One region of the Pseudomonas frigoris genome, then DNA from elsewhere that is predicted to be linked to it. Evidence: predicted binding sites of a transcription regulator. Region 1 holds the regulator's gene; each other region holds the start of a gene.
The links. Region 1 encodes FliA, which starts transcription of late flagellar genes. Its sites were predicted from a motif close to CTAAAGTTTNNNNNNNNNNNGCCGNTAA; they were not measured.
Positions count from the first base shown of each region.

Region 2: the regulator FliA is predicted to act here: its motif matches at 1,299-1,326, upstream of ACMXYH_RS07725 (methyl-accepting chemotaxis protein).
Region 3: the regulator FliA is predicted to act here: its motif matches at 1,102-1,129, upstream of ACMXYH_RS16270 (methyl-accepting chemotaxis protein).
Region 4: the regulator FliA is predicted to act here: its motif matches at 1,413-1,440, upstream of ACMXYH_RS06685 (flagellar protein MotY).

Region 1 is NZ_CP180479.1:5,232,628-5,235,835, reverse strand. It holds gene flhF (flagellar biosynthesis protein FlhF) at 1-312, shown strand, start outside; gene fleN (flagellar synthesis regulator FleN) at 429-1,259, shown strand; gene fliA (RNA polymerase sigma factor FliA) at 1,256-1,996, shown strand; gene ACMXYH_RS24045 (chemotaxis response regulator CheY) at 2,164-2,535, shown strand; gene ACMXYH_RS24040 (protein phosphatase CheZ) at 2,566-3,208, shown strand, end outside.
Region 2 is NZ_CP180479.1:1,714,295-1,717,502, reverse strand. It holds gene ACMXYH_RS07725 (methyl-accepting chemotaxis protein) at 1-1,184, opposite strand, end outside; gene ACMXYH_RS07720 (transporter) at 1,608-2,630, shown strand; gene ACMXYH_RS07715 (inorganic phosphate transporter) at 2,831-3,208, shown strand, end outside.
Region 3 is NZ_CP180479.1:3,558,390-3,561,597, forward strand. It holds gene ACMXYH_RS16260 (DUF1294 domain-containing protein) at 1-135, opposite strand, end outside; gene ACMXYH_RS16265 (undecaprenyl-diphosphate phosphatase) at 132-962, opposite strand; gene ACMXYH_RS16270 (methyl-accepting chemotaxis protein) at 1,257-2,891, shown strand; gene pnuC (nicotinamide riboside transporter PnuC) at 3,037-3,208, shown strand, end outside.
Region 4 is NZ_CP180479.1:1,492,668-1,495,875, reverse strand. It holds gene ACMXYH_RS06690 (argininosuccinate synthase) at 1-309, opposite strand, end outside; gene ACMXYH_RS06685 (flagellar protein MotY) at 439-1,347, opposite strand; gene pyrC (dihydroorotase) at 1,507-2,553, shown strand; gene rnt (ribonuclease T) at 2,550-3,208, shown strand, end outside.

The sequences.
Region 1 (3,208 bases):
ACCACCAGCCAGAAACAGGTTCTAACGGCCGCTTATCACAGTTACAAGCGTTGTGGGCTCGCTGGCTGCATCCTGACTAAACTGGATGAAACGGCAAGTCTGGGCGAGGTGTTGAGCCTGGCCATCAGTCATGAATTGCCGGTGGCTTACCTCACCGATGGCCCGCGGATTCCGGATGATTTGCATCTACCGCGTCGTCATCAGTTGGTCAGTCGCGCCGTCAGCGTGCAAATGCAAGAAGAACCCAGCGAAGAAGCCATGGCTGACATGTTCGCTGATATTTACCACAGCCCGACCAAGCAGGTCGGCTGAGGTATTAATGAACAGTTTTTGTACCTACATCGATGGTCTGCCATGCATTGTTCAGTTAGTGAACGCGCAGCCAGTAATGTGGCCTCCGTCTAAGTAAGACAAGGTAAAGAAAATTCATGGGCAGCATGCATCCCGTACAGGTGATCGCGGTGACCGGCGGCAAAGGTGGCGTCGGGAAGACTAACGTGTCAGTGAACTTGTCCCTGGCTCTAGCTGAGCTCGGTCGGCGCGTCATGCTGTTGGACGCCGATCTGGGGCTGGCGAACGTCGACGTCCTGCTGGGACTGACACCCAAACGTACTTTGGCCGACGTGATCGAAGGCCGCTGCGAGCTGCGCGACGTACTGTTGCAGGGCCCTGGCGGCATTCGCATCGTCCCGGCCGCGTCCGGCACACAGAGCATGGTTCATTTGAGCCCGGCCCAACACGCCGGCCTGATCCAGGCGTTCAGCGATATCGGCGACAACCTCGACGTGCTGGTGATCGACACCGCGGCGGGCATTGGTGACTCGGTAGTCAGTTTCGTTCGCGCAGCGCAAGAAGTCTTGCTGGTGGTCTGCGACGAACCGACCTCGATCACAGATGCCTACGCACTGATCAAACTGCTGAACCGCGATTACGGCATGAACCGCTTCCGCGTCCTGGCCAACATGGCCCAGAGCCCGCAGGAAGGTCGCAACCTGTTCGCCAAGTTGACCAAGGTCACGGATCGCTTCCTTGACGTCGCCTTACAATACGTCGGCGCGGTGCCTTACGACGAAAGTGTGCGCAAGGCTGTGCAGAAGCAGCGCGCCGTCTACGAAGCCTTCCCACGGTCCAAGTGCTCACTGGCGTTCAAGGCCATTGCACAGAAGGTCGATACCTGGCCGCTACCTGCCAACCCGCGTGGGCACCTGGAGTTTTTCGTCGAGCGCCTCGTGCAACAAACCGCAGGACCGGTGCTATGACATCCAGTGGCTACAACCTCTACAAGAAGTCGGCACGTGACGCGCAGTACGAGCTGATCGAGCGTTACGCGCCACTGGTTAAACGCATTGCCTACCACTTGCTGGCGCGTCTGCCAGCCAGTGTTCAGGTGGAAGACCTGATCCAGGCCGGGATGATCGGCCTGCTTGAAGTGTCGACCAAATACGACGCCAGTAAAGGCGCGAGTTTCGAGACGTACGCGGGCATTCGAATCCGTGGCGCGATGCTCGATGAAGTACGCAAGGGGGACTGGGCGCCACGTTCGGTCCACCGCAATACCCGGATGGTCAGCGACGCCATTCGCTCGATTGAAGCTAAAACTGGCCGTGACGCTAAAGATCACGAGGTTGCGGCCGAACTCCAATTGAGTCTCGACGATTATTACGGGATTTTGAACGACACCCTGGGCAGCCGGCTATTCAGTTTCGACGATCTGTTGCAGGACGGCGAACACGAAGGGCTGCACGAGGATGGCGCGAGTGCTCATCTCGAGCCGTCACGCGATCTGGAAGATGAACGCTTCCAGGCAGCGCTGGCGGACGCGATTGCCAATTTGCCGGAGCGTGAGCGACTGGTGTTGGCGCTGTACTACGACGAAGAGTTGAATCTCAAGGAAATCGGTGAGGTCCTGGGGGTCAGCGAATCTCGGGTCAGCCAGTTACACAGCCAGTGCGCGGCCCGTTTGCGGGGGCGTTTGGGGGAGTGGCGAGCGCGCTGAAGGCAGTGTGGGGGCACTGCGAACGCGGCGGGTGGGGTGTTGAACCTTACCGGTCCCGATCTGTTGTGCTCCAGACAGTCATTGAGTGCTTTGCCGGATTGATTGAAATGGCGCGTCCAGGTGCTGGGCGCGTTTAAGACTGCTTGGAGGTCGAATTGGACAAGAACATGAAAATCCTCATCGTTGATGACTTCTCAACGATGCGGCGGATCATTAAAAACCTGTTGCGTGACCTTGGGTTCACCAACACGGTCGAGGCCGACGATGGCACCACTGCCATTCCGGTTCTCAACAGCGGCAGCATCGACTTTCTGGTAACAGACTGGAACATGCCTGGCATGACCGGTATCGAGCTGCTGCGCCATGTGCGCGCCGATGAAAAGCTCAAGAGCCTGCCAGTGCTGATGGTGACCGCTGAAGCCAAGCGCGAGCAGATCATCGAAGCGGCCCAGGCCGGTGTTAACGGCTATGTGGTCAAGCCCTTCACGGCCCAGGCGTTGAAAGACAAGATTGAAAAGATCTTCGAACGCATCGGTTGATGTGCGAAGCCACTGCGCCACGGGGGAGCTATGGAGCATAACGAGTCTTCACAGGGCGATTTCGAATCGACTCTGAAAAAACACGCGGTCGAACTGGTCGAAAGCCTTGAAAAAGGCAGGTTCGGCGACGCTGTGCAACTGATCCATGAGCTCAATCAGACCCGTGACCGTGGCCTGTATCAAGAAGTGGGCAAGCTCACTCGCGAGCTGCATAGCGCGATCGTCAATTTCCAGATTGACCCGCACATGCCGCAAGCCGAGGAAGTCTCGCAGATCACGGATGCCACCGAGCGTCTGGGTTATGTGGTCAAGCTGACCGAGGCCGCTGCCAACCGCACCATGGACCTGGTGGAAAACGCCACGCCACTGGTCAACGGCCTGAGCAACGAAGCCCAGGCCCTGAGCACCGACTGGGGACGGTTCATGCGTCGCGAAGTCGGGGCTGAAGAGTTCCGTGAGCTGGCCCGGCGAGTCGACGGTTTCCTGACACGCAGCAGCGAAGACAATCGCGTTGTGTCGAGCAACCTCAACGACATTCTGCTCGCTCAGGATTACCAGGACCTCACCGGTCAGGTGATCAAGCGCGTGACCCAATTGGTCACCGAAGTTGAAAGCAACCTGCTCAAGCTCGTGCTTATGGCCAGTCAGGTGGACCGCTTTGCGGGCATCGAAC
Region 2 (3,208 bases), 3.3 Mb from region 1:
GCTTCGATGGCGGCGTTGAGCGCCAGCAGATTGGTCTGCTCGGCGATGCCGCGAATCACTTCCAGTACCTTGCCGATGCGCCCGCTGTCGGTTTCCAGACGACGGATGACCGTGGCGGTATTGGCGATTTCGCCGCGCATTTGGGTGATGGTGTGAATGGTGCCCTGCATGACCTTTTCGCCCTGCTGGGCGGACTGGTCGGCATCGTCGGCGGCACGTGCCGCATCGGCAGCGTGGCGTGCGACTTCTTGCGCGGTAGCGGACATTTCGTTCATCGCCGTGGCCACCTGATCAGTACGGTTGAACTGCTCGTTGGTGCCGCTGGCCATGAGGCTGGCGATGGAGTTCAGTTCACCGCTGGCGCTGTCCAGATCCTTGGCGCTGCGCTGCAAACGACTGAAGGTTTCGGCGAGGAAATCGCGAAGTGTATTGGCCGCTGTCGCCAATTTGCCCAGCTCATCCTGACGGGTGCTGGCCACGCGTTCGGCGAAACGACCCTGGCTGAGTTGCGCTACGTACTCGATCAGTTTGCGAATCGGTTCCACCAGGTTGCGGTTGACCAGCCACAGGCTCAGCAACCCGATCAACAGACCCGAGGCGAGCATCACAATGATCCCCAGCAACACGGTGCGGTCGGCGTCGGCGCTGATCAGCTTCGATTGCTCGGCACCCTGCTTGCGCAATTCGCTGACCAACTCGGTCATCTGATCGCTGGTCGCGCGGTCAACACCTTTGACCGCCGTGTCGCCAGCCGTTGGGTCGGCGCCTGCCGCCACGTAGGCGTCACGGCCCTTCTGATAAGCCGCGCCCAACAGACGATGTTCGTCCCGCAGGCGTTCGATGCGGGTTTTCAGCTGCGGCTCGATACCCTTCTGCCCGGCCAGTTCGCCGAGGATGTCCTGCACATCGCGCTGACGGTCTTCGAATTGCTTCCAGTACTTATCCAGATCCGCGGGTTGTTTGCCACGCAGCAGGACGTTTTTCCACTCCTGAACCTGAACCTTGAATTGCAGGTTGGCTTCATCGATCAATTGCGAGGTGTGCAGCGGGCCTTCGATCAGATTCGCGTAGCTCTGAACACCGTTGGACAGAAAATGAAAACAGGCCAGGGCGATCAACAACATCGCGAACAAGCTGCCGCTCAACAACGCGAGGATTTGTGCTCTCAGGGATTTTTGCAGCATCGAGTGATACTCATGACAAGGAGGAGACACGCCGCGATCAGGCGTGAAAGGTGTTCGGACATCCCTGTCTGCGACCTTGGTCAGTGGCCAAAGCCATGCAAGTTCACGTCAGCAGGATCGGCGTGCCAGAGCGGTTCTTTAATCAATTCCGACCGTCGGTAGTGCCACTATTTCGCCTCCACCGCTCTGTCACAAAACCGTCAAAACTCCTTGCGATGATGCGGCTCAAGTGAACCTGAAAAATCCGCCGTAACGCGACCTGTAGCAGCTGGCGAAGCCTGCGTTCGGCTGCGTAGCAGTCGTGAAATCAGACAATGCGTTGCGTCAGGTAGACCGCGCGCTCAGGTTTTACGACTGCTCCGCAGCCGAACGCAGGCTTCGCCAGCTGCTACATAGAGCAATAGCGCTCCTTTGCGAGACCTCATGAACCACAGCATCGACCAAAGCCATCGCGACACGGACCTGTTCGGTCTGCTGTACGGTTTCAGTTTTCGCCCCGGCGAGCGCGGTCGCGAGCTCGATTCGGCCAAGGCCTTGCAGTGCCTGCAACAACCCGGCGACAACGACGAATTTCTCTGGCTGCACCTCAACCTGGCCCACGCCGCATGCGAGCGCTGGATGAAAAGCCATCTGGAATTGCCCGACGAATTTTTCGAAGCGCTGCATGAGGGCTCTCGTTCGACGCGCATCGTGCATGTGGATTCGGCGTTGCTGGCGGTGGTCAACGACGTGGTGTTCAACCTCAGCAGCATGGTTTCTTCAGATGTTTCAACGCTGTGGGTCTGCGCCCGCAGTCGGATGATCATCAGCGCACGGCTGCAACCGCTGCACTCGGTGGACAAGCTGCGCTCGTCGGTGAAGGCCGGTGAGTGCTTTCGCTCGCCGCTGGAATTGCTGGTGCATCTGCTGCGCGATCAGGGCGAAGTGCTGACCCAGATCGTGCGCAAGACCAGCCTCAGTGTCGATCAGATCGAAGATGAATTGCTGTCCTCGCGGCTGTCGACCAACCGGGCCGAACTGGGTGCTAACCGACGGGTGCTGGTGCGCCTGCAACGCTTGTTGGCGCTGGAACCGGGCTCGTTGCTGCGCCTGCTTAATCGCCCGCCGCAGTGGTTGCAGAAGGAAGACGTCAAGGAGCTGCGCAAGTCCACCGAGGAGTTCGCGCTGATCATTAACGACCTCACGGCGCTCGGCGAACGGATCAAGCTGTTGCAGGAAGAAATCGCCGCCAACCTCAACGAACAGAGCAACCGCACATTGTTCACCCTGACCGTGGTGACGGTGCTGGCGTTGCCGATCAACATCATCGCCGGGTTCTTTGGCATGAACGTCGGTGGGGTGCCGCTTTCCGGCGACCCGGAAGGGTTCTGGATTCTGGTGGCCTTGGTCGCGACGTTTACCGTGATCGCCGGGCGTTGGGCGTTTCGTAAGCGCCAGGATTATTAAGATCAAAAGATCGCAGCCTCGTTTCACTCGACAGCTCCTACAGGGTTGCGCATTCCAAATGTAGGAGCTGTCGAGTGAAACGAGGCTGCGATCTTTTGATTCTGCCTTTAAAAAACCCAAACCCTGACCCAGCGCAGCCTCCCTGTAACATTCAGCAACGATCATGGGCGACACTCCCTCTCCCCTTAGGATTGTCCGTCATGGCTACTCCTTCCTTCTCCGCCGCACAGGCGTCCGCCAGTAGCGCCAAACCGCAACTCGATAAAAAGCCCGGCCTGCTGACCATCGTGATTTTCTTCGCTGTGCTGGGCAGCGGGCTGTTGTTCACCGCCTACAGTCTGATGCACGACATGAACGAACTCGGCACTGTGGTGACCACCTGGACGCCGTTTCTGCTGTTGGGCGTGGCGCTGCTGATTGCCCTCGGCTTTGAGTTCGTCAACGGTTTCCACGACACCGCCAACGCCGTGGCCACGGTGATTTACACCAACTCCTTGCCGCCGAATTTCGCAGTGGCCTGGTCCGGGTTCTTCAACTTCCTCGGGGTGCTGCTGTCCAGCGGCGCGGTGGCGTTTGGC
Region 3 (3,208 bases), 1.7 Mb from region 1:
GCGCAGCCACAACGACATCGAGCCGTACAGCGGCAGCGCGCACAGGACCGCAAACACCAACAGTTTCAGCTGAAGATTGCGAATCTCTCCTGCGGGCTTGCGTCCGGGGTTGTTGCGCGCGCTGGCGTCACTCATGGCTTGACCGCGGCCCAGTCAACCCAGCCAAACTGCCAGGTGGCCAGGATGACCAGGCCGAACGCGATGCGATACCAGGCAAACGCTGCGTAGCTGTGGCTGGCGATGAACTTGAGCAAGCCCTTGACGGCAATCATTGCAAAGATGAACGCGGTAACGAAGCCGATTGCGAACACCGGAAAATCCGACGGGACGAACAGGTGGCGGTATTTGTAGCCCGAGTAAACGGCCGCAGCGACCATGGTCGGCATCGCCAGAAAGAACGAGAACTCGGTAGCGGTCTTGCGCGACAGCCCGAACAACAAGCCACCAATGATCGTCGAGCCGGAACGCGAAGTCCCGGGAATCATCGCCAGGCACTGGGCGAAGCCGACTTTCAGGGCGTCTTTCCATGTGATTTCATCAACGGTTTCGGCATGCACTTCATGCTGACGCTTTTCGGCCCACAACATGACGATCCCGCCCACAACCAACGCCGTCGCGACGGTGATCGGGTTAAACAGGTACTCGTGGATCAAATCGGAAAAAATCACCCCCAGTACCACGGCCGGCATGAAGGCAATCAGCAAGTTTGCGGTAAAGCGGCGAGCGCCGGGCTGCGTTGGCAAACCGGTCACCACATCGATGATCTTGCGGCGGAACTCCCACACCACTGCCAGAATTGCCCCCAGCTGAATAATAATGTTGAAAGCGATGGCCCGCTCGCCACCGAAGTTGAGCAAGTCCGCGACAATGATTTGGTGACCGGTGCTGGAAATCGGCAAAAACTCCGTCAGCCCTTCTACAACCCCAAGAATCAATGCCGAAAAGGCAGTCCAAAGATCCATCAATCCCCCAAGAAGCGATGCGCCACGGCATGCCCCGTTAATATTTTTTCAGAACGTTTACTGCGATCAGCCTAGCTGAAGTCCCGTGCGCACAGGATCCAGACGGAACCATAAAAATTCCGTGAAAAATCAACTTGGATTCAGGTTTTTCCGTGCGGGGCCGAAATCCTATCAGACAAGTCCGATTAACGCTGCCGCGTTATTGGACTTGGGTCGGATATGACCGATCGGAAAAGTGTGGTTGGATGCTGGCGATCATTTATTACAAGAAAAAGAAACCGGAGTGACAGCGTTATGAACAGCTTGCGCAGTATGTCGATCAGCCGGCGTTTGTGGCTCATCTTGATCGTGGCCGTCCTGATGCTAATGACGTTGGGCGTCTTGATGCTCAAGCAGATTCACGATGACCTGTACCACGCCAAGGCCCAGAAAACCCAGCATGTGGTGCAAACCGCCAGTGGCATTCTGACCTATTACCACGACCTCGAAACTGCCGGCACGCTCACCCGCGACGCCGCGCAAAAGCAGGCACTGAGCGCCGTTCGCGGTTTGCGCTATGACCAGAACGACTACTTCTGGATCAATGACCTGACGCCGGTGATGATCATGCACCCGGCCAACCCGAAGCTTGATGGCCAGAACCTCTCGGCGATCCGCGACCCCGACGGTTTTGCCCTGTTTAACGAAATGGTCGCCGTCGCCAAGACCAAGGGTGCCGGCACCGTCGACTATCGCTGGCCGAAACCGGGCGCCAGTGCACCGGTAGAAAAAACCTCCTACGTCAAACTGTTCGAGCCTTGGGGCTGGGTGATCGGTTCGGGCGTGTATATCGATGACATGCAGGCCGAGTTCTATGGCCAGGTCTGGAAGGCTTCGTTCGTGGGGCTGGTGATTGCCCTGATCATGGCGCTGCTGGTCATCCTGATTGCCCGCAGCATCGTGCGTCCACTGCAGGAAACCGTGAATGCCATGGCCAACATCGCCAGCGGCGAGAGCGATCTGACCCGCAGTCTCGACACCCACGGCCAGGATGAAGTCACGCAACTGGCACGCCACTTCAACGCCTTCACCGCCAAGCTGCGATTGGTGATCAGAGAACTGCAAGTGTCCGCCAGTGCCCTGGGCCAGTCTTCCAGCGAACTGGGCAACGACGCCGCCCAGGCCCAGCAACGCAGTCAGCAACAGTCCCAGCAAATGGAACTGGTGGCCACGGCCATCAATGAAGTGACGTATGGCGTACACGATGTCGCGAAAAACGCCGAGCACGCCGCCAGCGAAATGCGCGATGCCGAGTCTCAGGCGCAGCAAGGTCAGGTCAACATCGATGGCAGCCTGCAACAAATCGACAAGCTGTCGTCCACCATCGATCAGGCGGTGGAAGTGATTCGTACCCTGGCCGCCGAAAGCACGCAGATCGGCAGCGTTCTCGAAGTGATCCGCTCCATCGCCGAGCAAACCAACCTGCTGGCCCTCAACGCGGCCATCGAAGCCGCCCGGGCCGGCGAGCAAGGTCGCGGTTTTGCGGTGGTGGCCGATGAAGTGCGACTGCTGGCCCAGCGTACCCAGAAGTCCACGGCCGAGATCCAGTCGATGATCGAACGCCTGCAAAGCCACTCCGAAGCGGCGGTCAAAGTGATCGGCGACAGCAGCCGTGCTTCGCAGTTGACCATCGAGCAGGCCGGCCTGGCCGGTGCAAGCCTGAATGCCATTGCCCAGGCGCTGCGCAACCTCAACGGGTTGAACGCCTCCATCGCCAGCGCGACCTTGCAACAGGCGCATGTGGTCGAGGACATCAACCAGAACGTCACCCAGGCGGCCGGTTTGTCCCACAGCACGGCGCTGGCGGCCGAACAGTCGAGCGTGGCCAGCGTTCACCTGAAGGAATTGAGTGAGCAATTGAACGGGCTGCTCAAGCAGTTCCGGGTGTAACCCGAAAAGATCGCAGCCTGCGGCAGCTCCTTGCGGGATTGGCGTACACCCGTAGGAGCTGCCGCAGGCTGCGATCTTTTGATCTTCAAACTTCGCTCCTTCCCGTTACAATCCGCACCCTCTTCGATTTCCCCAAGGAACCTCCATGTCCGGCCTTGAACTGTTTGCCGCTGCCCTCGGTGTCATTGCCGTCTGGTTGACGGTCAAACAGAACCCCTGGTGCTGGCCGATCGGTCTGGTCATGGTGCTGCTTTATAGCTGGATCTTTTTTGAGGTGAAGCTCTACTCGGACATGCTCCTGCAGGTGATCTACGCCG
Region 4 (3,208 bases), 3.1 Mb from region 1:
CAGGCGTTTGGCGATCAACGGACGAGCGATGGAAGTACCCAACAGGTACTCGCCTTCGTAAACGGTGTTGGCGCGGAACATCGGGAAAACGAAATCGCGCACGAATTCTTCGCGCAAGTCGTCGATGTAGATCTCTTTCACGCCCATGGCCTGTGCCTTGGCGCGTGCAGGTTCGACCTCTTCGCCCTGACCCAGGTCAGCGGTGAAGGTCACGACTTCACAGTTATAAGTATCCTGCAGCCACTTGAGGATCACCGAAGTGTCCAGGCCGCCGGAATACGCCAGAACGACCTTGTTTACGTCCGCCATGCCATCACTCCACGGGGTTCTACGGAAAGCCGTCAAGTCTACCGGTCATGCAGGATAATTTACAGAGGCGCGACAGCTTATGACGACGAAGCGACAGATTATGTCGAGTGAGCGACGATTGCAGCGGGTTCAGGAGGTCGACGCGGCGCTCGCCGATGCAGTGGCCTGAGGGGCCGGCGTTTCAGTGGGCGCAACGCGCGCGAGGTGCACATTGACCCGACGGTTCTTCGCCCGGTTGGCGGAATTGGTATTGGGCGCCAATGGATAACGCTCGCCGTGAAAGCGCACGGTGATCTGCGATTCCTGAATGCCGTTGGCCTTGAAGAACTCCATGACTGCCAGGGCCCGACGCCGCGACAGGTCACGGTTGGTCAGGCGGTTGCCGCTGTTGTCGGAGTGGCCATCGAGTTCGATGTGGTTGACCGTCGGGTCGGCCTTCATGAACGCCAGCATCACTTGCAATTGAGCCTTGGCTTGCGCGTCGAGATCGATGCCTTCGCCGGGGAAGCCGATCTGCGATTGTTTAACCTGCTCGAAATTCTTCGGCAGCAGTTTTGCCACACAGCTCTGGTAGTCGTTGAAGGCGTTGCTGAACTTGACCGGCAGCAGGCGCACTTCCGACACCCGGCCATCGCCCGAGTAATGTCGAACGACCGGACTGCGGCCATCCATCAGGCCACTGATCAAGCGGCCGGCCTGAACTTGCGAACTGTTGAACAGCACGTTGCCGCTGCCGATCCGCACAGAACCGAGGTTGATGTCGCCACGCCCCGGCTGCCAGGGTGCAGCCGCCGCCAGCAAGGTAGCCGAACCGCCGCCGATCATCGCGTTGTAGGACTTCAGACGAAACGTCGCTTGCTCGCCAGCGCGGTGCACGAACTCACCCGAACCAAAATCGGTGATCGGTTGACTCAGGCGGCACTCGAACTTGTCTCCTTCGACCGTCCACTCGATGCTCTCCAGACGGGTCTGGAAAGTGAGCGCCATCGCTGGAAGGCTGGCAAACACGCTGAGCAAGGCTAAATAACGCTGGCGCACGGGAGGCTCCACTGGCTTCTACAACAAAAAGACCGACACACAGATGTTTACGGCATACCTGTTGGATATCGGAAGCTTCCAGCAAAACTTGATAGCGAGTGCCTGGAAGAGTCTTTTCCGGTAGCATTCCCCTCAGTTTGACCCGCCTGGAATCCCCTCATGTCCGACCGCCTGACCCTGCTGCGTCCCGACGACTGGCATATTCATCTTCGCGATGGTGCTGTGTTGCCCAATACAGTCGCGGATGTCGCGCGCACCTTTGGTCGCGCCATCATCATGCCCAACCTGGTACCTCCGGTGCGTAACACCGCTGAAGCCGACGGCTATCGCCAGCGGATTCTCGCTGCACGCCCGGCTGGCAGCCGCTTCGAACCGTTGATGGTGCTGTACCTGACCGACCGCACCCAGCCCGAAGAAATTCGCGAGGCCAAGGCCAGCGGCTTCATTCACGCCGCCAAGCTGTATCCGGCCGGCGCGACCACCAACTCGGACTCCGGTGTCACCAGCATCGACAAGATTTTCCCTGCACTTGAGGCCATGGCCGAAGTCGGGATGCCCTTGTTGGTTCACGGTGAAGTCACCCGTGGCGATGTCGACGTTTTCGATCGCGAAAAATTCTTTATCGATGAGCACATGCGTCGTGTGGTCGAGCGCTTCCCGAGCCTCAAAGTGGTGTTCGAACACATCACTACCGCCGACGCCGTGCAGTTCGTCAACGAGGCTTCGGCCAATGTTGGCGCGACCATCACCGCGCATCACCTGCTGTACAACCGCAACCACATGCTGGTGGGCGGGATTCGGCCGCACTTCTATTGCCTGCCGATCCTCAAGCGCAACACCCATCAGGAAGCCCTGCTCGACGCCGCCACCAGCGGCAGCGACAAGTTCTTCCTCGGCACCGACTCGGCGCCCCATGCCCAGCACGCCAAAGAAGCCGCTTGCGGCTGTGCCGGTTGCTACACCGCTTATGCCGCGATCGAGATGTATGCCGAAGCCTTCGAACAGCGCAACGCGCTGGACAAGCTCGAAGCCTTTGCCAGCCTGAACGGCCCGCGTTTCTACGGCCTGCCGGTGAACACCGATCGCATCACCCTGGTCCGCGATGAGTGGACCGCCCCAACCAGCCTGCCATTTGGCGAGCTGACCGTAATCCCGCTGCGCGCCGGTGAAAAACTGCGCTGGCGCCTGCTGGAGGAACACGCGTGAGTGAAGACCATTTCGATGACGAACAGGACGGTCAAGGCGGCGGAGGTGGTTCGCGCCACCCGATGGCTGAGCGCTTCCGTGGATACCTGCCAGTCGTTGTCGACGTTGAAACCGGTGGTTTCAACTCTGCCACTGACGCTTTGCTGGAAATTGCCGCAACCACCATTGGCATGGACGAAAAAGGGTTTGTGTACCCCGACCACACCTACTTCTTTCGCGTAGAGCCTTTTGAAGGCGCGAACATCGAAGCGGCCGCTCTGGAATTTACCGGGATCAAACTCGATCACCCGCTGCGCATGGCAGTGAGTGAAGAAGCAGCGCTGACCGACATCTTCCGCGGCATCCGCAAGGCACTGAAAGCCAATGGCTGCAAACGGGCGATTCTGGTCGGGCACAACAGCAGCTTCGATCTGGGTTTCCTCAACGCCGCTGTCGCTCGCCTGGACATGAAGCGTAACCCGTTTCATCCGTTCTCGAGCTTCGATACTGCAACCCTGGCCGGTCTGGCTTACGGCCAAACGGTACTGGCCAAGGCCTGTTCAGCAGCCGACATCGACTTCGACGGTCGTGAGGCCCACTCGGCTCGCTACGACACCGAGAAGACGGCAGAGCTGTTCTGCGGCATCGTCAATCGCTGGAAACAAATGGGCGGTTG